Regions from separate parts of the Anaerostipes faecis genome, predicted to be linked through region 2. Evidence: riboswitches for the same ligand, from Rfam matches in the RefSeq annotation. Region 2 holds a riboswitch; the other holds the start of a gene.
What was found. Region 2 has a riboswitch for cyclic di-GMP ahead of QGT46_RS03580 (hypothetical protein). Riboswitches for the same ligand answer to the same signal wherever they lie in the genome.
Positions count from the first base shown of each region.

Region 1: linked by a shared signal. The riboswitch ahead of sfsA (DNA/RNA nuclease SfsA) and the one ahead of QGT46_RS03580 (hypothetical protein) in region 2 are both predicted to bind cyclic di-GMP.

Region 1 covers NZ_CAJSYK010000010.1:48,100-54,257, forward strand. Annotated here, with positions in the region: gene QGT46_RS08505 (PHP domain-containing protein) at 1-760, opposite strand, end outside; gene QGT46_RS08510 (hypothetical protein) at 876-1,238, shown strand; gene QGT46_RS08515 (ABC transporter permease) at 1,241-2,041, opposite strand; gene QGT46_RS08520 (ABC transporter ATP-binding protein) at 2,034-2,795, opposite strand; cyclic di-GMP riboswitch class I at 2,932-2,986, shown strand; gene sfsA (DNA/RNA nuclease SfsA) at 3,085-3,780, shown strand; gene QGT46_RS08530 (MFS transporter) at 3,850-5,100, opposite strand; gene QGT46_RS08535 (TetR/AcrR family transcriptional regulator) at 5,212-5,862, opposite strand; gene clpB (ATP-dependent chaperone ClpB) at 6,014-6,158, shown strand, end outside.
Region 2 covers NZ_CAJSYK010000003.1:68,380-74,537, reverse strand. Annotated here, with positions in the region: gene QGT46_RS03600 (xylulokinase) at 1-1,142, shown strand, start outside; gene QGT46_RS03595 (HPr family phosphocarrier protein) at 1,156-1,392, shown strand; gene QGT46_RS03590 (hypothetical protein) at 1,469-2,260, opposite strand; gene QGT46_RS03585 (hypothetical protein) at 2,223-2,480, opposite strand; gene QGT46_RS03580 (hypothetical protein) at 2,650-2,865, opposite strand; cyclic di-GMP riboswitch class I at 3,057-3,131, opposite strand; gene QGT46_RS03575 (energy-coupling factor transporter ATPase) at 3,200-4,051, shown strand; gene QGT46_RS03570 (energy-coupling factor transporter ATPase) at 4,036-4,899, shown strand; gene QGT46_RS03565 (energy-coupling factor transporter transmembrane component T family protein) at 4,892-5,704, shown strand; gene truA (tRNA pseudouridine(38-40) synthase TruA) at 5,719-6,158, shown strand, end outside.

The DNA of each region.
Region 1 (6,158 bases), on a different contig from region 2:
AAGGTGTCTTTGTATATATGCCGTGGAAATCCGTGCCGCCGGTCATAAATAAGTCATGTTCTTTGGCCAGGGATCTGATATGATCCATGGTCCGCTCATCATTTCTCGGATGATTCAGTTCGATACCGTCAATGAGTTTTTCTTCAATGAGCATTTCCATGAGCATGGGATTTTTGTATTCTCCCGGATGAGCCAGAACGACAATGCCGCCGCAGGAACGGATCAGACTTACTGCTTCATGGGTTGTCATATCTTTCTGGGGCAGCTTGTATTTAGAACCGGATGAAAAAAGCTCTCTGTGGAGTTCTCCAATAGGGGTTCCTGTATATCCCAAAGAAGCCAGGACCTGCATCATATGTACTTCGTACAGGGTGGTACTTTCACGGGCGGCCTCAAAGAGCTGTTCTTTTGTGATCGGATAATCTTCCATGATTTTTTCGTACATGGCAAGCTTCGTCTGCCGCTGATATTCCAGATACCGGTCAAGTTTTCTCTGAAGTTTCTTTACATCGGCGGGATAGTAGCAGAGAAGGTGAGGTTTTGTATCTGAAGCCTCGTGGACAGAGTTGATCTCGACTCCGGGGATGACATTGATCCCAAGTTCTTCTCCGAGAGCAAGCACAGCGGGAATAGAGTGGGTGGAATTGTGGTCTGTTACGGCGATATAATCCAGGCCGACGCGTTTCGCCTGGGAGATCAGCTGGTCGACGTTTAAAGCGCCGTCGGACAGCACAGTATGTGAATGAAGATCTGCTTTCATTTTTAAATTCCTCCTAGTAATTTGGCTGATTATATTATATCATGAAGATAAGCAGATTTAACAGAAATACTTATAAAATAAAAGACTGATCAGGCAGAAAAAGGGGGCTATCGATATGAATTTAGAAGATTTTTATAGAGGAAGAGACGAAGATTATCCGGTAATCATCGGAAGATTTATGGGAAATGAGAATCTTTTAAAAAAGTTTGTCAAGAATTTTGCGGATGATCCAACCTATGGACGGCTTTGCGAAGCGAGATACGCTTTCATTTTCAGAAAATATTTTGAGGTATTCGGACGACATACTGTGATCAAGGAAGTGAGCCAAAAGATCGGAAGAACAGATATCATCTATGACTATGACAAGCAGGTATTGGTGAACAATCTGGAAGGACTGAGTATGAACAATAATGATATGAGATCATCGGAAATCAACGGGCAAAGATCGTTTGATTTCCTTTGGTCTCATTTGTTTTAGGATCAGATTTTTCTCTGATACATTTTCTTTATAAATCCGGTCAGGGCGTACAGAAGCATAGCGATGATGCATAAGATAACGATAGACATTAGTACCCAATCCATTTTAAATACCTGGCTTCCGTAGATGATCAGGTATCCAAGGCCGGAGCGCGCGGCCAAAAATTCTCCGATGATCACACCTACAAGAGAAAGTCCGATATTTACGTTCATAATGCTCAAAAGCAGCGGAATACAGCTTGGTATGACTGCCATGGTCAGGCAGTCTTTTTTGGTTCCTCCGAGAGTCCGGATGAGAGTCAGACGCTCCTTATCTACGTGGAGAAATCCACTGTATAAATTCAGGATGCTTCCGAAAACCGCAATGGAGATCGCGGTGATAATGATGGTTTTCATATTGTTTCCGAGCCAGACGATCAGGATCGGAGCAAGAGCTGATTTCGGGAGACTGTTTAAGACTACAAGGTATGGGTCAATGATCCTGGCAGCCGTGGGGAACCACCATAATATGGTTGCGATCAGCACTGAAAATAAAGTGATCAGCGCAAAGCTTACGAGCGTTTCGGCCAGAGTCACCCCGATATGAAGAAAGATGGAATGGTCTATTACCATGCCGTAAAAACACCGGATGATCCTGCTTGGACTGCTGAAAATAAATCCGTTCAGTATATTCTTTGAAACCGCAGTTTCCCAGGCAAATAAAAGAAGGAGAAGCAGAAGGACCTGGGCAACCCGGATCCAATATTTTTTCCGTTGTATTTGGTTTAAATACTCGGACTGTTCTTTAGAAATTGGATCAGTCATTGATTTCCCTCCATAATTGATTAAAATAATCTTTGAACTCCACTGCATTTCTTGCAGCCTGCGGTGTTTTTTTTCCACAGGTAAGGTGAATAGGCACAATGGTCTTGACAGTTCCCGGACGTTTGGACAGCACAATGACACGGTCGGCCATACTGATCGCCTCAGAAAGATCATGGGTAACGAGGAGAGCTGTTTTTTTCTTTTCTTTTATGATGGTGCCTATATCATCGGATACCTGGAGTCTTGTCTGGTAGTCCAATGCAGAAAATGGTTCATCCAGGAGAAGTATATCCGGGGACAGGGCGAGAGTACGGATCAGAGCAGCCCTCTGGCGCATACCTCCGGAAAGCTGGCTGGGATAAGAATTCTTAAAGTCTTTGAGTCCGTAAAGTTCCAACAGCCGGTCAACTTTATCAAATGCCTCCGGATCTTTGATATTTTGTATCTTGAGTCCCAGAGTAACATTTTCATAAATAGTGCGCCAGGGGAGAAGCTGATCCTTCTGGAGCATATATCCGATATGGTCGGTGGACTCCTCGATCGGCGTGCCGTTGATCTTGATGGTGCCGCCGGACAGGGGAAGAAGCTTTGCAATTAAATGCAGCATAGTAGATTTTCCGCATCCGCTCGGGCCTACTACCGCAACGAATTCACCGCTTAATACATCAAAAGTGACTGAGGAAAGAGCCGTAGTTTCTTGCTTCAGATTATGGTAAGAGTAGGAAACCTGCTCTAAGGAAAGGGCAGTGGTCATTCTTATATCTCCTTTCTTGGGGGATTATAGTATAGATTATGCTGGAAAGAAAAAAGGTGATATTAATCCTTGATATAAGAGAGAACAGCAGACAATAATTAAAGTGTAGACGAAAGTGGTTTGTCTCGGACAATTTCATATTCATCGGTAAAACTGTCGAAAGGCAGTGACACAAAGCCAAGGCTCTCAAAGATTGAGGGTTTGGGGAGTTGAAGTGGGCTTGCCCACTGTGTCCTTGACATCAAATCTTCCAAAAGTTATCATTATGGGCGGATAAGGAGATAACAACATGCATTATGATCATATCATTTCAGGTACATTCTTAAAACGCCCCAACCGGTTTATAGCCATTGTCCTCATCGGAGGACAGGAGGAAGAGGCACACGTAAAGAATACGGGAAGATGCAGGGAACTGCTGATACCAGGAGCCAGGGTTTATCTTCAGCGGCATAACGACCCGAAGCGAAAAACAAAATATTCACTGATCGGTGTGAACAAAGGAAGTCTGATGATCAATATGGATTCACAGGCTCCTAATAAAGCTGTGGAAGAATGGCTGAGAAAGGGAGGAATCTTTCCTTATATAAAAGAGATCAAGGCGGAAAGGAAGTATGGAAATTCCAGATTTGATTTCTTTATCAGAGGAGGAGAACTCATGACGGAAACCAGAGAGGTCTTTGCCGAAGTAAAAGGAGTGACCCTGGAAGAGGATGGAACAGCATGGTTTCCGGATGCCCCTACGGAACGGGGAGTCAAGCATATAGAGGAGCTCATACACTGTGCAAAGGAGGGGTATGAGGCATATATCATCTTTGTCATTCAGATGAAAGGAGTGCATTGTTTCAGGCCCAACGACCGCACCCACAGGGCATTTGGGGATACTCTGAGGAGAGCAGCGGATTCTGGAGTACAGGTACTTGCATTGGACTGCCTTGTAACAAAAGACACAATGGAAATCGATAAAAAAATCCCGGTGATTCTGTAAACAGACCACCGGATCAGGAAGAGGAAGCAGACAATTTTGTTGCTGCCTCCTCTTATTATATCAAGTTTTTTATTCAGCAGCTGGTTCTGCCAGGGAAATTGTCCGGAATATTTTTCTGGATTTCCAGGAGATCAGACAGCAGATCAGACAAGCGCCGTAGACCGCAAAATAAGACTGGCCCTTTAAAACGTCAAACAGGACTCCATATACGGCCTGCCCCAGAGGCTGGGAACACATGGACAGTGCCATAATACAGGAGATGACTTTGCCGATCAGATGGTGCGGTGTCAGAATCTGTACAAATGAGAGCATCTGTACGGTAAACATTGTGGAGCAGACCATCATAAAGAAACTGCACAGGGTGATCACAATGTAGGCTGCCATTGGAAGAATATCCAGATTCAGCACGAGTCCGATCGGGAGGAGGGCTGCTCCGCTGAGCAAAAGCAGAACATGGACACCCTGGATATTCAGCCGTTTTGCAAAGACTCCGGTGAGAATGCCGCCCAAAAGGCCTCCGAGGGCTAAGGCTCCCTGAGCATATCCATAAAGCTGGCTGGACATATGGAGAAACTGCGTGATGATCACAGGCAGGCCTACGATGATCAGGGCACTTAAAAATAAGTTAAATGCGCAGACAATCAGGATTCCTTTCCCTATGACAGGCTGTTCTGTACGGATGAAGCGGAAACTATCTGAAAGATCCTGTTTTACTACCGCAAACACACTGGTTCCCTTTTTCGGCTTTTTAAACGGGATATGGATAAACAGTTCCATTGTGGCAGAAAATAAAAAGCAGACGATGCTCACATATAATATCGGGCAGATTCCGTAAAATCCGTATAAGGCTCCGCCTGCCACCGGACCGATCAGATTGGCCAGAGCATTGACCTGATTGATGACTGCATTTCCGGAAAGCAGACGGTCCGGGCTTATAAGAACAGGAAGGCTTGCCTGGACTGCCGGCTGGTATGCTCCCTGAATGCCGTAGAGGAGCATCAGGGTGATGATCAGAAGCAGTACCAGGGAAACATGACCCAGAGCTGCCGTAAACAGCAGGATCAGTGCGCTGGTCGCGTAATCAAGAATCACCATGATATTTCTTTTGTTGACCCGGTCCGCAACGATTCCCCCTGCGGGTGACAGAAGGATCATAGGAATAAATGAGCAGGCGGTGACTACGCCGAACAGGGATGCAGATCCGGTTTCATTCAAAAGGTACAGAGGAAGTGCAAACCTCAGGATGGAATTGCCGAACAGAGAAATGATCTGTCCGATCACTACGAGGGAAAAATCCCGTGTGAATAGTTTATCGTTCATAAAAACTCCTTTCATACATTCGGTTGGTATGTAAAATGACAAAAAAATTAGTGTTTTCACCAGTCACCAAGACCGGACTGTATGAGTCCAGTCTGAGGACGGATGGATGAGTCAGCTTTTTTCTTCGAGCTGTTTTCGGTAAGATTCAAGCACAAGGAGTGCTTCGTCATCCAGCAGAGGTATTCCGAGCCGTTCCAGCAGATCTTTCATAAACTGTATTTTGTGAATGAGTTCTTCTTCTGTATTTTGGATGATAAATGGATTCATCCAGAGATTGAACAAGATGAGCATGGCTTCTGAAAGTTCTTTTGGATATTCTGTTTTTATGGAACCATCCCTGACTCCTTGTTCCACTAACGGCAGAATCAGCCGGGGTGCCGTATCATTCAGACTGTCAAAAAGCTGTTTCATGAGGAAGCGCGGATTTTTCATGATATTAGGAGCGGCCTTGATGATCAGCTGATTGCCTGGATTGTTTATTGATACGATCATCAGCTTTTTTAATTTTTCAAGTCCTGTACCGGATTCATTCAAAATATCTTCGTAGTCCTTCTCCTGCCCGCCGTAGAGCTGGTCCATGACGGCTTCTATAATCTCACTTTTGGATTTAAAGTGATGATATATGGCGCCTTTCGTCAAATCCCCCAGTTCGTCGATGATATCCTGAATGGTTGTGTGCTCGTAGCCTTTTTCCAGAAATAATTTCAGCGATGCGTCCAAGATCCTCTGCTCTGTAATCTCGGGATATTTATTTCTTGCCATGGAATAACATCCTTTCTTATATACATACTATTGGTATGTATATAAAATAGCAGATACATGGAAGAATGTCAAGAAATGAAAAAATAATACTTGCTTTTTATATGCTAGGTGTTATACTAAATATAGAACAAATAAGATTGGAGGAGTGAAAATGAATATTAATAAGTTTACTCAAAAGTCGGTCGAAGCAGTAAATCAGTGTGAAAAGATTGCTTATGACTGCCAAAACCAGGAAATTGACCAGGAACATTTATTATATAGCCTGCTGACCATAGAAGACAGTTTAATCTTAAGTC
Region 2 (6,158 bases):
ACAAAATTTTATGGTTTAAAAACCATGAGCCGGAACTTTTTGCAAAGACAAAATATTTTTTACAGGCAAGTTCTTATATTAACTATAAACTGACTGGAAAAATGACATCTGATATTGACCAGGCAACAAGAACGCAATGTCTCGATATCAGTAAAATGGAGTGGTCAAAGGAGATAGGAGATGTCATTGGTGTTGATTTGGAAGCAATGCTTCCTGAATTAAAGTTAGTAGATGAAATTATCGGATTTGTCACAGAGGAAGCAGCCAAAGAAACTGGATTAAAGGAAGGGGTTCCAGTCATTGCAGGATGTAGTGATGCTATGGCATCTATGCATGCAACAGGAATCAGTCGTCTTGGGGAATGTGGGGAGTCATCTGGAACAACATCTCTCGTTTTCATTGGAAGTGATGTTAAGAGTGCGCCGGATGTACCGGTTGTTACGAGACCTTGTGCAGTTGATGGAATGCCATGGGTATTTGATGCACCAATTCAGACAAGTGGAGCGGCGTTAAAATGGTTTATTGACACTTTTGCAGCAGAAGAAAGAGCATACGCCGAAGCAAACAATAAAAATATTTATTCATACTTAAATGAGTTGGCATTGGAGTCAGAACCAGGATCAAATGGTGTGATATTCTTCCCATATTTGCTAGGAGAAAGAGCGCCGTTGTGGAATGAATATGCAAGAGGTATGTTTATCGGAATGGGAATGGATATGACCAGAGCAGATTTGACACGTTCTGTATTTGAAGGTACAGCATACGCTGTTCGCCATGTATTTGAAACAGTAAAAAAATCAGGGGCGGCCGTTGATTGTTTACGAATTTGCGGTGGCGGAGCAAAAAGCCGTACATGGGCTCAGATAAAGGCATCCATGCTTCATATTCCTGTATATTTATTAGACGAAAAATCAGGGGATGTTCCGGTGGGAGACGCATTCATTGTTGGACGAAAAGTTGGAGTATTTCCGGACCTTACAAAGGCAGCCGAAAAAATCGTAAAAGTAAAAGAAATAATTCAGCCGGTGAAAGAATGGGAAGAAGCTTATGACAGGCTGTATCCATATTATGTAGAAATGTATCAGAGCTTAGATCAAGATTTAAAGAGTTTAAAAGAAACAATAGGCGAACTGAGAAAATAAAGGGAGTAAAATTATGGTTAAAAAAACGATTCAATTAGATACTGTAGAGGATGTAAAAACGTTTGCCGCAGCTGCCGGCAGATATGATGGAAGTGTAGATTTAAAGTCAGACAGATATGTGATTAATGCAAAATCGATCTTAGGAATTTTCAGCTTAAATATTTCCCATCCATTAGAACTTCAGATTGAACCGGAGAAAAGTGATTACGGGAAATTTCTAGAAGAAATAGATGAGTATATCATTGGATAAAACAATCTATATGACAGTAATCATAAAGAAGTCCAGGAAAAATCCTGGACTTCTTTGTAGTATAAGGAGCCTAAGATCATCTTCTTAAATGTCTTGTGAGCAGCATGCCCGCACAGATAAGGCTTCCTGAAAGGAGGATCAACAAGGATGAGATATCATACTTCTGATCTCCGGTGGACGCTGTATCTTTATAGGATACAGTGCTGTTGTGCGTTGAAGCTTTCGTACCTTTCTTAGAGCTTGTGTGGCGGGAGGAGGTATTTCGCCTGCCTATGGATGTCTGTTTCTGTTTGGAAGTGGTCTTATTTTTCTCAGTGGAAGAAATTTCAGTATTGTGTTCTGTTGTTGAGGGTGAGGAATCTTGTGCATTCTTGTAGACCAGAGAATATACGGAAAACCGGTCAGTTTCAATTGTAACTTTATCAGGCTCAGGGTTTAAGTCTTTTAAAGTGGATGCAGAGTATGTTCCGTCAGCCTGTTCGTGAAGACGGATCACAAAGAATTCCCGCGTCTCATTGCGGTATTTTTCCGGCACATCAAAGGTGAGTGTGAGTGGAGAATCCACGGTAGGGATTCTTTCTGGTACGCCGTCTGTCATCTTTAACAGATTAATATCCAGAAGAATAGTACGTTCCATCTCCTTATTCAGAAGGTTCTGTGCTTGTTTCGGAGGAGCAGATACCGGCTCTGATTTTAAAGCAATCTCAATAGTGCTTCCGGCTGCAATTTTCTGTGCATCCTCCTCAGTGAGAAGAGCGTCGGCTTCATAATTCTCCACGGTGATGCCAGGCATCCCGGAAGGCTTCTCAATGGCAATAGAGCCGGAACCGTTAGCGGAACCTCCGCCGTTTAAAGGCGGCAGCCACAAGATTGCCCCATTGTTCGGCTACCGGGGAGACAGAATTTATGATTTTCAGAGCGACAGAGCCGCCTGCATAGACTTCACTTACATCGACGTTTTCCAGCGTACAGGAAATGGAACCGGATACATTAGCACTTGCATTGCCTTTGGAAGCAATGGCATAACCGCCCCCGTACACGGAAGATACCTGTACATTCTGGATGACAATGCTGACATTGGATTCCACGGCTTTATTTTTTCCGCCGGTGTCCTTCTTTATTAGAATAGACGTACCCTGGGCATACAGATTAGAGTCTTCGATCAGTATACCTGAATTTTCATTGGAAACAGATTTTTTCTTTTTTGATTCCGTCGAACTGTCAGCGGCAGTGTTGCCGGATGCAGGAACAGCAGAGTTAGCGTCCGGTGGCTGGGACTTCTGTCTGTGACTGTGTGTCTGAAGATGCCGTCTCTGTGATTTTACTCTGTGTCTCTGATGCAGAAGAGGCTTGAACGGCCTCTTTATTGTCTTTTGTTTCATCGGCTGCATAGCTTAAATTGCCGAGCATTGCTAAAATAAATGCCAGAAGCGTTGCCGCCAGCAGGATGGTGTGCCTTTTGTATCGCCTCATAATGATTCCCCCTTTCATGATATAAAACTAAATATACAGTATGTAAACGAAAAAAACTCCGGCAGAATACTGCCGGAGTCTATTTTATCTATAAAGTATACAATGTAAGGTAAACTGCACGAAAAGAGTGCAGTGTAAGATCCATTGACAGGACAGTCAGATCAAATATAAATGATGTCCGATAGGTAAAATGGAGCAGCCGGCTGTCATACCATCTCATGGTTTAGGCCCTTGGCTTTGCGTCACGGGATTTACCCGCAGTAATGTCAATGAATACCTATTGTTTCCAGCCCATTTTATTGATATAATGGAGCATATGTCAAAGGAGAAACCAATGTCAATATTACAGATCAAAGATTTAATTCATCAATATATAACTTACGGGGAAAAGGAAGAGGAAAATCAGACCGTCAATGCCGTAAATGGTGTGGATATGTCGGTGGAAAGGGGGGAGTTCATTGCCATTCTGGGACACAACGGCTCCGGCAAATCTTCCCTGGCAAAACATATCAACGGACTGCTCCAGCCCACATCCGGTTCTGTCTATTTAAAGAGTATGGATACAAGAGACCATGAAAAGCTCCTGAAGATCCGTCAAAGTGCAGGCATTGTATTTCAAAACCCGGACAACCAGATTGTCGGTTCTGTGGTGGAAGAAGATGTAGCCTTTGGCCCGGAAAATATCGGCGTGCCCACAAAAGACATCTGGAGCCGCGTGGCAGGGGCATTGGAGGGCGTCGGGATGACTGCTTACCGCAGCGCAAGCCCCAATCATTTATCCGGCGGGCAGAAACAGCGCGTGGCCATTGCAGGGATCATGGCCATGGAACCCGAATGTATAATTTTGGACGAGCCCACTGCGATGCTGGACCCCAGGGGACGACAGGATGTTCTGTCTCTTGCAGGGGAGCTGAACAGGGAAAAAGAGATCACGATCATTCTGATCACACATGATATGGAAGAAGTACTGCTGGCTGACAGAGTGTTTGTCATGGATCAGGGAAAGGTCGTGATGAGCGGAAAGCCAAAGGAAGTCTTTGCACATGTAGAGGAGCTGAAAGGGTACGGGCTTGAGGTGCCATTTGCCGCAGAGCTTGCCTATGAGCTTAAAAAGGAGGGAATCAGGCTTTCCGATGCGGTAACGACAAGGGAAGAACTGGTGGAAGAGTTATGTCAATTAGTTTAGAGAAAGTAAGTTATATATATGAAGATAATTCGGATATAAAAAAGCCCGCGCTGATCGATGTAGATTTAGAGATCGGAGAGGGAGAGTTTATCGGCATCATCGGACACACGGGATCGGGTAAGTCTACGCTGATCCAGCATCTGAACGGGCTCATGGAACCTACAAAAGGACGGGTATATTTTGAGGGAAAGAATATCCATGCCGAGGATTATAATATCAAGAGTCTTCGGGGAAAGGTTGGCCTCTGCTTTCAGTATCCGGAACACCAGCTGTTTGAGACGACCATACTGGAGGATGTCTGTTTCGGTCCTTTGAACTTTGGGGCCTCCAAAGAAGAAGCCGAAGAAGCTGCGAAGGAGGCACTCAAAGACGTGGGGATCTCTGAGGAACTGTTCGGAAAGTCGCCATTTGAACTGTCCGGAGGACAGAAGCGCAGAGTGGCCATCGCAGGCATTCTGGCAATGAAGCCTGAATATTTTATCCTGGATGAACCGACCGCCGGTCTGGACCCTGAGGGAAGGGTACAGCTGTTGGAACTTCTGAAGTGTCTCAATCAGGAACAGGGGATCACAATCATACTTGTGTCCCACAGCATGGAAGATATCGCATCCTATGTAGACAGGATGATCGTCATGAACCGTGGGCGCCTTGAATTTGACGGGGATAAGGAAGAAGTGTTCTCTCATCAGGAAGAACTGGAGCAGATGGGGCTGTCCGTACCATTTTTCAGACATCTGGCCAACGATCTGAAAGAAAAGGGATTTCCTGTCGAGGGAGAGATCCTGACCCTTGAAGATGCCAAGAGGGCAATCTTAAAAACATTAAAGAAGGAACAAACATATGATTAAAGACATCACCATAGGACAATATTACAGATCAGACTCTATTCTTCACCGGCTGGACCCACGGGTGAAGCTGGCGGGGACATTGATTTTTGTCATAACCTTGTTTTTTTCAAAGTCTTCGCTGACTTATGCGGCTTCTCTGCTGTTTTTGGCTTTGATGATCGGGCTTTCCACCGTACCCCTCTCTTTTATTGTCAGGGGTCTGAAAGCCGTTGGCGTTATTTTGCTTTTTTCCGTTGTCATCAATATTTTCTTTATACCGGGCGAAGCGATCGTACATTTTGGTGTCATCAGGATCACCAAAGAAGGAGTCGTCACAGCCGTTTATCTGGGCACAAGGCTGGTGATGCTTGTATTGGGCACTTCCCTTATGACCTTTACGACCACACCCAATGAGCTCACAGACGGGCTTGAAAAGTCGCTGGGCTTTTTGAAACTGATCAAAATTCCTGTGCATGAGATTGCGATGATGATGTCTATTGCCCTAAGGTTTATCCCGATCCTCACAGAGGAGCTGGACAAGATCATGAAGGCTCAGACCGCAAGAGGAGTGGATTTTAAAAACGGAAGTTTTCTGCACCGGATGAAGAGTATGGTGCCGATCGTAGTGCCGCTGTTTGTGGCGGCCGTGAGGAGAGCCAATGACCTGGCCCTGGCCATGGAGTCCAGGTGCTACCACGGCGGAGAAGGGCGGACGAAGATGAAGCCTCTCAAATACTGCAGAAGGGACCTGCTGGCTTATCTGTTCCTGGCTTTATTTTTGGCATTGATGATTTACCTGGGATTTTTCTGTCCGATTGGCAGATAGGCGTGAGGTGATCTATGAAACGGATAAAATTAGAAGTGGCATATGAAGGGACAAATTACTGCGGCTGGCAGATACAGCCAAAGGATACGACCATAGAAGGGGTTCTCAATGAGAAACTTGGCAGTCTTTTAGGAGAAGAGATCACGGTGATCGGTGCCAGCCGCACCGACTCCGGGGTTCATGCCTTTGGGAATGTGGCAGTATTTGACACGGAGACGGAGATTCCGGGTGAGAGGATCGCCAGGGCTCTGAACCAGAGGCTGCCGGATGATATTGTCATACAGTCTTCCAAAGAAGTGAGGGACGATTTTCATCCCAGGTATCAGGATACGAGAAAAACTTATGAGTATACCATTTACAATTCAGAGTTTGACAATCCGGTCACGGCGAGGCATCATCATTTTGTTTATGTACCTTTGGATGTGGAGCGTATGCGTACAGCCGCCCGCTATTT